4 regions of the Neorhizobium puerariae genome follow, and region 4 is predicted to be linked to each of the others. Evidence: riboswitches for the same ligand, from Rfam matches in the RefSeq annotation. Region 4 holds a riboswitch; each other region holds the start of a gene.
What was found. A riboswitch is a leader RNA that binds a small molecule or an ion and turns the genes downstream of it on or off. The one in region 4 is predicted to bind thiamine pyrophosphate.
Positions count from the first base shown of each region.

Region 1: another riboswitch for thiamine pyrophosphate. It lies ahead of thiM (hydroxyethylthiazole kinase); the one in region 4 lies ahead of thiO (glycine oxidase ThiO).
Region 2: another riboswitch for thiamine pyrophosphate. It lies ahead of thiC (phosphomethylpyrimidine synthase ThiC); the one in region 4 lies ahead of thiO (glycine oxidase ThiO).
Region 3: another riboswitch for thiamine pyrophosphate. It lies ahead of ACFFP0_RS25480 (ABC transporter permease); the one in region 4 lies ahead of thiO (glycine oxidase ThiO).

Region 1 covers NZ_JBHMAA010000008.1:324,063-327,266, forward strand. The annotation lists gene ACFFP0_RS06895 (heavy metal translocating P-type ATPase) at 1-1,541, opposite strand, end outside; TPP riboswitch at 1,652-1,748, shown strand; gene thiM (hydroxyethylthiazole kinase) at 1,788-2,603, shown strand; gene thiE (thiamine phosphate synthase) at 2,600-3,204, shown strand, end outside.
Region 2 covers NZ_JBHMAA010000077.1:201,558-204,761, forward strand. The annotation lists gene ACFFP0_RS31980 (acyl-CoA dehydrogenase family protein) at 1-569, opposite strand, end outside; gene ACFFP0_RS31985 (acyl carrier protein) at 569-820, opposite strand; TPP riboswitch at 1,001-1,133, shown strand; gene thiC (phosphomethylpyrimidine synthase ThiC) at 1,231-3,042, shown strand.
Region 3 covers NZ_JBHMAA010000032.1:208,548-211,751, forward strand. The annotation lists gene ACFFP0_RS25475 (ABC transporter substrate-binding protein) at 1-812, opposite strand, end outside; gene ACFFP0_RS25480 (ABC transporter permease) at 809-1,591, opposite strand; TPP riboswitch at 1,725-1,827, opposite strand; gene nrdF (class 1b ribonucleoside-diphosphate reductase subunit beta) at 1,926-2,900, opposite strand; gene nrdE (class 1b ribonucleoside-diphosphate reductase subunit alpha) at 3,075-3,204, opposite strand, start outside.
Region 4 covers NZ_JBHMAA010000008.1:143,454-146,657, forward strand. The annotation lists gene ACFFP0_RS06000 (thiazole synthase) at 1-529, opposite strand, end outside; gene thiS (sulfur carrier protein ThiS) at 531-728, opposite strand; gene thiO (glycine oxidase ThiO) at 725-1,717, opposite strand; TPP riboswitch at 1,838-1,957, opposite strand; gene ACFFP0_RS06015 (tautomerase family protein) at 2,049-2,435, opposite strand; gene ACFFP0_RS06020 (RBBP9/YdeN family alpha/beta hydrolase) at 2,571-3,149, opposite strand; gene ACFFP0_RS06025 (hypothetical protein) at 3,199-3,204, opposite strand, start outside.

The sequences.
Region 1 (3,204 bases), 180 kb from region 4:
ATCGCGACGGCCAGCGGATGGCTGGAGCCCGTCTCAAGGGCCGCGGAAAGGCGCAGCACGTCCTCGGCATTGCGGCCGAAGACGATCACGTCGGTCACCTGCGGCCTGCCGGCCGTCAGCGTCCCGGTCTTGTCGAGCGCCACCGCCGTCAGCTTGCCGAGCGTTTCGAGCACGGCGCCGCCCTTCATCAGCAGGCCACGGCGCGCGCCGGAGGAAAGCGAGGCGGCGATCGCGGCCGGTGTCGAAATGACCAGGGCGCAGGGGCAGCCGATCAGCAGGATCGCAAGGCCCTTGTAGACCCACTCGCCCCAGCCGGCTCCGGAAACGAGCGGCGGCAGGATGGCCACCAGAGCCGCGACCACGACCACGCCCGGCGTGTAATAACGCGAGAAGCGGTCGATGAAGCGTTCGGTCGGCGCCTTCTTCTCCTGCGCCTCCTCGACCAGCCGCACGACGCGGGCGATCGTATTGTCCGCGGCAGCGGCGGTCACGCGTATGCGCAGCGCCGCATCGCCGTTGATCGTGCCGGCGAAGACGGCATCGCCGGCATCTTTGGCGACCGGCGTGCTTTCACCCGTCACCGGCGCTTCATCGATGGCGCTTGCCCCCGCGACGATGACGCCGTCGGCCGATATCCGGTCTCCCGGGCGCACGAGAATGATGGAGCCGATGGCGAGGCTTTCGGCCGGCACCTCGCGGGTCCTGCCCCCTTCCCGGCCGTCCACTTCGAGAAGCGCGTTCTTCGGCACGAGGGCGGTCAGGCTCTGGATGCTCTGCCGCGCCCGCCCGGCCGCCACACCTTCCAGCAGTTCCCCCACGAGGAAGAGGAAAACGACGGCGGCCGCCTCTTCCGAGGCGTCGATGACGACGGCGCCGACGGCGGCGATCGTCATCAGCATCTCGATCGAGAACGGCGTGCCGGCAAGCGCCGCCATGATGGCGCGACGGGCGATCGGCACCAGGCCGATCAGCATCGCGGCCGTGAAGATATACGGTTCGTAGGCCGGAACCAGATGGCCGAGGCCATATGCGGCTGCGAGCGCCGCCCCGACAAAAATCGTCAGCCGGCCCTTGGCGCTTTTCCACCACGGCCCCTCCATCGGCCCGTGGTCGTGGCCGTGCAGACCCTCGATCTCCTGCCCGGCGTCGGCGCGGTGATCGTGCCCGCCGCCATGGCGGTGCGCGTGGCCATGCGCTCCCTCGTGGTCGTGGCGGTGCTGGCCATGGTCATGCGTGCAGTCCGGTCCATGCACATGGGCGTGCCCTTGCGCATCGTGATCGTGCCCATGATCGTGACGCTCCGCGCCTGCCGGCGGCTTCTTTCCCAGTGCACGCAGTGAATATCCCAGCCCGGTCACTTTCCTTTCGATCGCGGTCAGGTCGCTGGTGCCGTCATGATCGACCGTCATCGTGCCCGCGGCGACGGACACGGAGACATCTTCAACACCCGGCATGCGGCGCACCGCCGTGTCGATCTTGGTCGCGCAGCTTGCGCAATCCATGCCGCCGACCTTGTACCGGGCCTGATTTGTCACCGTCATCATCTCTCTCCTTCTGGATCGAGCACCTGCTTACAACCTATAGCGACTAGAGCTTCAAGGGCGTTTTTCAAGAATTTGCTGGCGGTCACCGGCCGATTTGCGCTAAGCCTCGTTTCTGACAGGGGCGTCCGGCGAAAGCCGGGCTGAGAAGCACCCTTTGAACCTGAACCAGATCATGCTGGCGGAGGGAGTCGTCCGGGCCTTCTACTCATCGCGCCCGCGCCTGCCCCGCCCAACGAGGCGAGAATGCAGACAATCTCCTTCCCTGGCGAAACGCCCGGCCAGTTGCTGGCCGCGATGCGCGCCCAAAATCCGCTCGTGCAGAACATCACCAATTTCGTGGCGATGAACATCGCGGCGAACGTGATGCTTGCGGCGGGAGCTTCGCCTGCCATGGTGCATACGCAGGAGGAGGCTGGCGAGTTCGCCCGCATCGCCTCCGCGCTGACCGTCAATATCGGCACGCTCTCGCCGGATTTCCTGATGGGCATGAAGGAGGCGGCAAAAGCCGCAGGAGAAACCGGAAAGCCCTGGATACTCGATCCCGTCGCGCATTTCGCCACCGGCTATCGCCGCGCCGCCACCGCCGAACTCATGGAATTGAAGCCCGCCATCATCCGCGGCAATGCTTCCGAAATCATCGCGCTTGCCGGCAGCAGATCGAGCGGCCACGGTGTCGACAGCGGCGACCCGACCGAGGCCGCGGAAGGTTCCGCCACAGCGCTTGCCCGTCAGAGCAGCGCCGTGGTCGCCGTCACCGGCGAGGTGGATTTCGTCACCGATGGCCACCGTTCGGCGCGCATCATGGGCGGTTCGGACCTCATGCCGCGCGTCACCGCGCTTGGCTGCTCGCTGACCTGCCTTGTCGGCGCCTTTGCCGCGACAAGGCCGGAAAAGCCTTTCGAGGCAACGGTCGCCGCGCTCGCCATGTTCGCGGTTGCCGGCGGCCAGGCGGCTGCCGAGGCCTCTGGTCCCGGCTCGTTCTCTCCCGTCTTCCTCGACCGGCTCGCGGCACTTTCGCCCGAGGCGCTCGATGCCGAGGCCAGGATCACGGGCGCATGAAGACCTTCGATCTTTCCGTCTATCTGGTCCTCGACCCCGATCTCTGCCGCGCGATCGGCATGGTGGAGACGGCCCGGCTCGCCGTTGCCGGAGGGGCGACCATCGTGCAGCTCCGCGACAAGCAGGCCGATACGGCCGCGATGATCGAAACCGGCCGGGCGTTGAAGGCCGCGCTTGCCGGCACCGGCGTGCCGCTGATCGTCAACGACGACGTCGAGGCGGCGATCGCGATCGGCGCCGAAGGCATCCATGTCGGCCAGAGCGACATGGCGGCGGCAACGGCGCGCGAGCGCGTCGGCCGCGGCATGATCCTCGGCCTTTCCGTCGAAACGGAGGAACTGGCGCGGCGGGTCGATCCTTCGATCGCCGACTATGTCGGCATCGGACCGGTCTTCGCCACCGCCACCAAACCGGACCACGAGCAGCCGGTCGGCTTCGAGGGGCTCGCGCGCATCGTCGCGGTGGCCCCGGTTCCGGCGGTCGCGATCGGCGGCCTGAAGGCGGAGCATGCAGGCCCGGTGCTTGCGGCCGGAGCAAGGGGCATCGCCGTCGTCTCGGCGATCTGTGGCCAGCCGGACCCGGAAGCCGCCGCCCGAAGGAT
Region 2 (3,204 bases), on a different contig from region 4:
TACTGGTTCTTCCTGAAGACGGTCATCACCTGGTCGCCGGGTGCCGCGTCCGCGCGGGCGCGGGAGGTGATCATGATCGCATCGGCATGGGCGCCGTAGGAGATCACGGTCGCATCCTTCTGCAGGCGACAGGTGGCGCCGTCGATCTCGATCGCGCAGATGGAGTTGCGCAGGTTTCCGCCGATGCCGGCCTCCGTGGTCGCCGAGGCGACAAGCAGCTGGCGGGCGCAGAGCTCGCGCATGAAGTCCCCATGCCAGGCGCTGTCGGCGCTGTGTTCGACCAGGCTCGAAACCTTGATCTGGTGCATGGCGAAGACCATGGCGCTCGCGGCGCAGGCCTGTCCCATGATGGAGCAGACCTCGGCCATCTCCTGCATGGAGGCGCCTTCTCCGCCGAAAGCCGCGGGAATCTGGATGCCGAGCAGCCGTTCGGCCTTCATGGCGTCGACCGCCTCGTGCGGGAAGCGACCTTCCTGATCGACGCGATCGGCGAATTCCGCGGCCACGGCCGCAACGCGATGGGCGCGTGCTCCGAGCGTCATGTCGGAGGCAAGGGCGGGAAGGCTCATCAGGCGGCCTCTTTGGCTTTCAGGATCTGGGATACCGTTTCCTCGATCGCCGAGATGCTGGCGAAGGACTTGCGGTTCAGCAGGTTATCCGGGAACTCGATGTCGAAAGCCTCTTCCAGGCCCAGCATGAGTTGCACGGATGCGAAGGAGGAAAGGCCTGCCGCATAAAGATCGGCGCCATCCTGCAATTCGGTCACTGCGACCGGAAGGTTGCCAACCCGCGCCAGCAGTTCACGAATGGTCTCGTTCATCTCGACGTCTCCCGATGGTCTTGGAACTCTGCGTTCATCGCTGGCGGCATGTTTAGTTGAGAAAGCATAAGATTCCGGTAAGAAACATGCTGAAAATCGGGCTGCGGGATTCGCTAAAATCCAATCGATCGCGCCCGCCTTTACCGGCTTGACAGATGCGAGGCCCCGGTTTTTGATGGCGATATTCACCAGGGGGGTCCCGGCAAGGGGCTGAGATACTGCTGGGCAATCCAGGCTTTGCCTGTTGCGGCGCAGTGACCCGTTGAACCTGATCCAGTTCATACTGGCGTAGGGACGGTGCAAGCGCTGACGGCATGCCGGCGGAATTCCGCCTTGCGCCCGATGGCGTTTTTTCATCATTCCAACACTGGAACTGGGTCTCCAAACGTCAAACCCTGGAGCCTCGAACCATGAATATTGCCACGTCCAAGCTCGCGCCGGTCGTCACCACCGGCCCGCTTCCCGCCTCGACGAAAGTCTTCAAGCCCGGCAACCTCCATCCCGGCATCCGCGTGCCGATGCGCGAGATCGCGCTGCATCCGACCTCCGGCGAGCCGCCGGTGACCGTTTACGACAGTTCCGGCCCCTATACGGACCCGGCGCATGTCGCGGCCATCGAAAAGGGGCTGCCGCGCCTGCGCGAAAGCTGGGTGCTCGCGCGCGCCGATGCGGAAGCCTACGAGGGGCGGATCGTCAGGCCGGAGGACAACGGCTTTGCAGCCGGCGATCGCCTCACACCGGAATTCCCGATGAGAAACCGGCCGCTGAAGGCCAGCGGCGGAAAAGCCGTCACCCAGCTCGCCTATGCGCGGGCCGGCATCATCACTCCGGAAATGGAGTTCGTCGCGATCCGGGAAAACCTCGGCCGGCAGGCCGTGAAAGAGGCATTGGAAAGAGACGGTGAAAGCTTCGGCGCCCACATTCCGGATTTCGTGACGCCGGACTTCGTCCGCCGGGAGGTCGCCGCCGGCCGGGCGATCATCCCCGCCAACATCAACCATCCCGAGTTGGAGCCGATGATCATCGGCCGCAATTTCCTGGTGAAGATCAACGCCAATATCGGGAACTCGGCCGTTACGTCCTCCATGGCGGAGGAGGTCGAGAAGATGGTCTGGGCAATCCGCTGGGGCGCCGACACGGTCATGGACCTGTCCACCGGCCGCAACATCCACAACATCCGCGAATGGATCATCCGCAATTCACCCGTCCCGATCGGCACCGTGCCGCTCTATCAGGTGCTGGAAAAAGTGAACGGCATCGCCGAGGACCTCACCTGGGAAGTCTATCGCGACACGCTGATCGAACAGGCCGAACAGGGTGTCGACTATTTCACCATCCACGCGGGCGTGCGGCTCGCCTATATCCCGCTCACCGTCGACCGCGTCACCGGCATCGTCTCGCGCGGCGGTTCGATCATGGCGAAGTGGTGCCTGCATCATCACAAGGAAAGCTTCCTCTACGAGCATTTCGAGGAAATCTGCGACATCTGCCGCACCTATGACGTGTCCTTCTCGCTCGGCGACGGTCTGCGTCCCGGCTCGATCGCCGACGCCAACGACGCCGCGCAGTTCGCCGAACTCGAAACGCTCGGCGAACTGACGCAAGTCGCCTGGGCGAAGGACTGCCAGGTGATGATCGAGGGCCCCGGCCATGTGCCGATGCACAAGATCAGGGAGAACATGGACAAGCAGCTCACTGTCTGCGGCGAAGCGCCCTTCTACACGCTCGGCCCGCTGACGACCGATATCGCGCCGGGCTACGACCACATCACGTCGGGCATCGGCGCGGCGATGATCGGCTGGTTCGGCACCGCCATGCTCTGCTATGTGACGCCCAAGGAACATCTCGGCCTTCCGGACCGCAACGACGTGAAGACCGGTGTCGTCACCTACAAGATCGCCGCCCATGCGGCCGATCTCGCCAAGGGCCACCCGGCCGCGCGCATCCGGGACGACGCGCTCTCCCGCGCCCGTTTCGAATTCCGCTGGGAGGACCAGTTCAACCTGTCGCTCGATCCGGAAACGGCGCGATCCTTCCACGACGAGACGTTGCCGAAGGAAGCGCACAAGGTGGCGCATTTCTGCTCCATGTGCGGCCCGAAATTCTGCTCCATGCGGATATCGCACGACATCCGCGCCGAGGCGCAGAAGGAAGGGCTGGAGGCCATGGCCGCGAAATATCGCGAGGGCGGCGACCTCTACATGCCGGTCGGGAAGGAGTGAGGGTCCGCCGCATAAATGGCGTGCCGTTTCCGCCCCCTCTGCCCTGCCGGGCATCTCCCCCACAAGGAGGGAGATCGGATGGGAGCACCGGCTTCCCCAAACAAGCAGCCGTTCTACTCGGGAGGCGCTTGAGGGGCGGGAAGGCCATGCCGCTTGTGATCT
Region 3 (3,204 bases), on a different contig from region 4:
GTATCGAAGAACGCCGTCCGGTTCAGTTCGTCGTCGAGGTTGGGATAGGCCTTGACGAAGAGACGCCATGCCTCCTGCGGATGGTTGGTGATATAGATCGAGGCCTGTTCCACGGCCGCGAGAAACCGCGGCAACCTGCCGTCCTGCGCGAGATCGCGGCGCGTGACGAAGATCAGCTCGTCATAAGCCGGAACGCCATGCTCCTCGGGAAAGAAGGCGCGTCCCTCATGTCCTTCGAGCTTCATCTGCGTCAGTTCGAAGTTGCGGAAGCCGCCGAGCGTCGCATCCACCTTGCCGCCGATCAGCGAGGGAGACAGGGAAAAGTTGACGTTGATCAGTTCCACGTCCTCGTTGGTGAGACCTTCGGAGGCCAGCATGCGCTTCAGCATGGCGTCCTCGAAACCGGTCACCGAAAAACCGACCTTCCTACCCTTCAGGTCCTTGAGACTTTTGACCGGGCCGTCCGCCAGCACCGTCACCGTATTGAGCGGCGTTTCGACAAGCGTCCCGAAGCGAACGAGCGGCAGGCCGGCTTCGTGGTCGAGATAGAGATTGGGCTGGTAGTGGATGCCGATATCCGCCTGACCGGCAGATACCAGACGCGGCACCGCGGAGGGGTCGGAGGGAGGGATCAGTTCCACATCGAGGCCCGCAGCGGTGAACAATCCCCGCTCCCCGGCGATCACCATCGGCGCATGGTCGGGATTGACGAACCATTCGAGAAGCACGGTGAGCTTGTCGGCGGCTTGCGAGGAGGCAGGCGCAAGCGCGCCGGCAAGCGCCACGAAGGAGGCGAAAAGGATGCGGATCATGATCGTGCAGAACTCCTGAACGAGGGTGAGGATGTGGGATCGGCTTCGCTGGCCCAGGGCGCCAGGCCAACTGTCAGCCGATCGATGAGAAGCCGTAGTGCGAGCGTGAGGATTGCGAGCACGGCCATTGCCGCAAACACCATATCGGTCTGCATGCGGGCATTGGACTGAACCATGACGAAGCCAAGCCCGCCGGACGCGCCGACCCATTCGCCGACGACGGCGCCGAGCGGCGCCAGCGGCCCGGCAACCCGAAGGCCGGAAACGAGGCTCGGGATCGCCAGCGGCACCCGGATGCCGACAAGAGCCTGCCAGTGATGGGCGCCGTCGAGCGAAACGGCATCGAGGATTTCCCGGTCGGTGCGCCGCAGCCCGTCGGCGAATGCCGAGGCAACCGGGAAGAAGATGATGATTGTCGTCATTGCCACCTTCGAGGCTAGGCCGAAGCCGAGCCAGAGAACCAGGATCGGAGCGAGTACGAAAACGGGAAAGGCCTGCAGGATCAGAACCATCGGCCAGACGAGGCGGCCGAGAAGCGGCAATGCCGCAACCCCGAAGGCGGTGGCGGCGCCGAGGACGGCGCCGAACAGCAGCCCCAGGACGATCTCCGTCAGGGTGATGATGCTGTGCCGCAGCAGAAAGCCGGGCTGATGCAGAAAGGCGGCGGCCACCGCCATCGGCGACGGCAGAATATATCTCGGCGGCGCAAACAGCCAGACGCCCGTCTGCCAGAGAGCGACAAGCACGATGATGCCAAGACCTGCATGAGACGCGCGCATGACGTGGTCAGCCGCGATGATAGGCCGCTACCGGACATTCCTCGAATAAAAAGCGAAGCGCAGATATCATCGTTCGATCTCCAGACAAACCAATCACGGAGATCCAGGTGAAGCGGAGAAGAGAAAGTATCGTCGGCGACGCCATTTCCGTTCCTACGCCGGCATAACCCGGATCAGGTTCAAGGGTCCGGCTCACCGCCATCTCAGCATCGTACGATGCTCCCCTCGGAATGGTACGAAACTGTCGACTTTCCAGGCGCCTGTCAATGGGCACGGAAAGATCGACAAAAAGCGCGGCAACAGCAGCGCCGGGACCCAACGATACACGCAGTCGTCAGAAATTCCAGTCCTCGTCCTCGGTCGCCACCGCCTTGCCGATGACATAGGACGATCCTGACCCGGAGAAGAAGTCGTGGTTCTCGTCGGCATTCGGCGAGAGCGCCGAAAGGATCGCGGGATTGACCTTGCAGGCTTCGGACGGGAACAGTGCCTCATAGCCAAGGTTCATCAACGCCTTGTTGGCGTTGTAATGCAGGAATTTCTTGACGTCCTCGGTCAGTCCGACGCCGTCATAAAGGTCTTCCGTGTACTTTGCCTCGTTGTCGTAGAGTTCGAGCAGCAGGTCGAAGGCGAAATCCTTGATCTCCTGCCGCCTTTCCTCGCCCAGCCGCTCAAGCTCGCGCTGGAATTTATAGCCGATGTAATAGCCGTGCACCGCCTCGTCACGGATGATGAGGCGGATGAGATCGGCAGTGTTGGTCAGCTTGGCGCGGCTCGACCAGTACATCGGCAGATAGAAGCCGGAATAGAACAGGAAGCTTTCGAGGAAGACGCTGGCGACCTTTTTCTTCAGCGCATCACCGGATGCATACTGCTCCATGATCAGCGCGGATTTGCGCTGCAGGAATTCGTTCTCCTCCGACCAGCGATAGGCATCGTCGACATCCGGCGTCAGGCAGAGCGTCGAGAAGATCGATGAATAGGAGCGCGCATGCACCGCCTCCATGAAGGCGACATTGGAGAGCACGGCCTCCTCGTGCTGCGTGGCCGCATCCTCCATCAACCGCACGGCGCCGACCCCGTTCTGGATCGTGTCGAGCAGGGTCAGGCCCGTGAAGACCCGGATGGTGAGTTGCTGCTCCTCGGGCTTCAGCGTCGCCCAGGAGGGGATGTCGTTCGACAGCGGCACCTTTTCCGGCAGCCAGAAGTTTCCTGTGAGGCGGTTCCAGACTTCGAGGTCCTTGTCGTCCTCGATGCGGTTCCAGTTGATGGCTCGGATGCGTGAGATCGGCCTGATGGCGACGTTCATTGATGGATTTCCTCGACAAATTGTGATGGTGCCCGGAGCCCCCTCACCCTGCCCTCTCCCGAAGGAGAGAGGAGGACGCCGCGCATGCCGCATCTGTCTTCTTCCCATCGGGAAGAAGGTGCCGGCAGGCGAATGAGGGGGCCACGCGCTCGAAGGCCCGCGGCTGAAATCAGGTCAGAGCGTACAAGACACGCAGCCCTGCACCTCGGTGCCGGACAGCGCCATCTGGCGCAGCCGGATGTAGTAGATGGTCTTGATGCCCTTCCTCCAGGCGTAAATCTGCGCCCGGTTGATGTCGCGCGTC
Region 4 (3,204 bases):
CGGGAAAGTGCGCGCGCATGGATTTCAGGGCCATCATGTTGACGGGTCCCATGGCCGAGCCGATCGGCGCGCACCACGGCATCAGCACCTTGCAGCCGGCCTCGAGCAGACGCTCGGCGACGACGAGGTCGTCGGTGGTATAGGGAAACACCTTGAAGCCCTCGCCCGCCAGGATTCGCGCCGCTTCCACCAGGGCGAAGACGTCCGGCTGCAGCGTGTCGTGGTGGCCGATCACTTCCAGCTTGATCCAGTCGGTGCCGAAGAGCTCCCGCGCCATTTTCGCGGTCAGCACCGCCTCGGAGACGGAGTGGCACCCGGCGGTGTTGGGCAGCACCCGCACGCCCAGCGCCCGGATCATCTCGAAAAACGCCCCGCCCGCCTTGCCGCCGGCTGTCTCGCGTCTGAGCGAAACGGTGACGATCCCGGTGCCGGATCGCCGCACCGCCTCCTCCAGAACGGCCGGCGAAGGATATCGCGCCGTGCCGAGCAGAAGCCGGGAAGCGCTTTCGGTTCCATAAAACGAGATCATTTCAGCCTCCCTGCTTCGGGGCGAGGATTTCGATCCGGTCGCCCTCGACAAGACGGCAATCGCTCCGGTCCTCGCGGTGAACGAGCTCGCCGTTCACCGCCGTCGCCAGCCAGCCGCCTTCATATTCGAGCAGGGCCATGGCGTCGGTGAGGGTCAAGGCTTCGAGTTCGTGATCTTCGCCATTGACGATCAGTCTCATAACATTGCTCCTGTCAGTGCTTGTGTCATGCGGGGTGTGGCCAATCCATCGGCGACCTGCCGCGCCATCGCCGGCGCCAGCAGGAAACCATGACGGTAGAGGCCGTTGACGTGGAGCGTCTGCCCGATGTCGAGCAGGCGCGGGAAATTGTCGGCAAAGGCGGGGCGAACCCCGGCGCCGGTTTCGACGACCTGGGCTTCCCCGAAGGCCGGATGCAGCGCATAGGCCGCATTCAACAGTTCCATCAGGGAACGCGCGCTGGGCGGCCCATCCGCCTCGCTCTCGATCATGGTCGCACCGACCATGAAGCGGGCATCGCCGCGTGGCACGATATAGACCGGATGACGCGGATGCAGCAGCCGGACCGGGCGCGACAGGGCAATCTCTTCGGTCCGCAGGTAGAGCATCTCGCCGCGGACACCCCGCAGCGCACCAACCTGCCCGATCGCAGCCGAGCCGGTGCAATCGATCACCCGATCATAACCGCGGCCCGAAAGATCGCCCGGGGCACCGAAACGGAAGCGGACACCTTCGGCCTCAAGCGACCGGTAAAGCGCCTGAAGCGCCTGCCGGGGATCGAGATGAGCCTCCTCGCGGAAATGGAGTCCCTTGCGGAAACGCCCGGCAAGCGCGGGCTCAAGCCCGGCGATGGCCTCTTCGTCCAGCCACTCGTATCCCGAGGTACGGGATGCGAAACGGGCAAGCTCGGCCATGTCGCGCTGCGGCGCCACGACCAGCGTACCCTTGCGCACGACCTGGCCGGGCGTCGCCGCATCCCACCAGTCGGCCGCGCTCAAGCCTTCCGACAAGACCCGCGCATCCGCGCTTTCCATCTCGCACCAGGGCGCCAGCATTCCGCCGGCCAGCCATGAGGCGCCGGCTCCGACCGATGCTCCTCTTTCCGCGATCTCCACGGCGCAGCCGCGCGCAACAAGCTCCCGCGCCACCGCAAGGCCGGCGACGCCTGCCCCCCTGACGAGAATGCGCATCCCTGACGATTGCGGCCTGTCGGTGACATGCATGGCGAGCTCCAACTGACATTGGAGACCCAGTCCTCAAGCAGGGGACGCTGAAAGCACGCCGGCGCGGATCAGGCGAAAATTCGCGACTCGTCGGCACTTGCACCGTCCCTACGCCAGTGTGAACTGGATCAGGTTCAACGGGTCACTGCGCCGCGAGATCGCTCAGCAATATCTCAGCCCCTTGACGGGACTCCCCTGGTGATTTGGTGACACACTATGGCCGATGTCCGATCGCCGTCAAGGGCACGGCGTTCATCCTCGGTCGAGTGCCGGAAGATGTCCCGATGCGCCTCCGGCCTCAGACATCTATCCTGTAGCCAAGATCGAGTTCACTTGCAGGTGAACCCCGCAGGCCCCAATTCTCCGGCCGAACCTCGACAAGAACGGTTTTGATGTCATCCGCAGGCACGCCAAAAACCGAGAGCTCTTCAACGAGTGCAGCATATAAGCGCCGCTTGGCCTCGAGGGTGCGTCCTGAAAACAGGGTTATCTCGACAACCGTGTAAGAGGCTCCCCTTCCGGAAGGAACGATCATCGCATCATGGTCGTATTCCAGAAGACGGACGCAGCGATCGTCCTCGGGCAGTTTCAGTCCGGTCAGCAGCGCGCGCTGGACTGCCTCGATAACGTCAGGGCGGCGAGTTCCGATCCAGCCGCGCCTGGTTTCTATTCGCGTGGCAGGCATCTGTTCGTTCTCCATGTATTGCAGTGTTGCCGGCAATCCGCCACGTTTTCGGGATGCATGTCTTCTGAAACCGGCTCGGCCTGCGGAAGGAACTTTGACCGCTGTTCACGATGATCAGGCACGCCGGCGGTTCCTTCAGGCCACCGTGGCCACGGAGGAACGCCGGGGCCTCAGGTGGCGCGCACGGGCCTTCATCTTTTCCAGCAGCGCATAACCGCTCGGCCATCGGCCGAAGCCGCTTGCGATGTTGATATGGCCTGCGAGGCCGATATTCCTGACCTCGGAATGCCACAGCCGGCCGAACATGTTGAGACGGTCGATGGTCATGTAGACGTCGTTCAGGCTGCCGACCACCATGCTCTGAAAAGGCAGCCTGCGTGTCGGCATCGTACCGAACGAGATCTGTCCCGGATGGAGGGGATCGGTCGTCCACAGGTCACAGGGCGCGACCAGCAAGGCGCCGCGGACCTTGCGAGCGACGGGACGGTCGGCCAGATTGGCGGCAAGCAGGCACCCGAGACTGTGCGCGACGAGATAGGCCTCTCCCGCCTCTTCCAGCGCCGCCTCAAGCTTCGCCATCCAGGCGGGAAGATCGGGCCGATCCCAATCGTCCTGGTGGACGAGGCGCGCCTCGGCATGGTCCCGCAGCCAGTGCTGCTGCCAATGTCCTTCGCCTGATCCGAACAGTCCGGGGAGGATGAGAATCTGGCTCATGCAAACCTGCACGCTGCCGGTTGCGCGACGCAGCCCACGCGCCTTTGCATCAGAA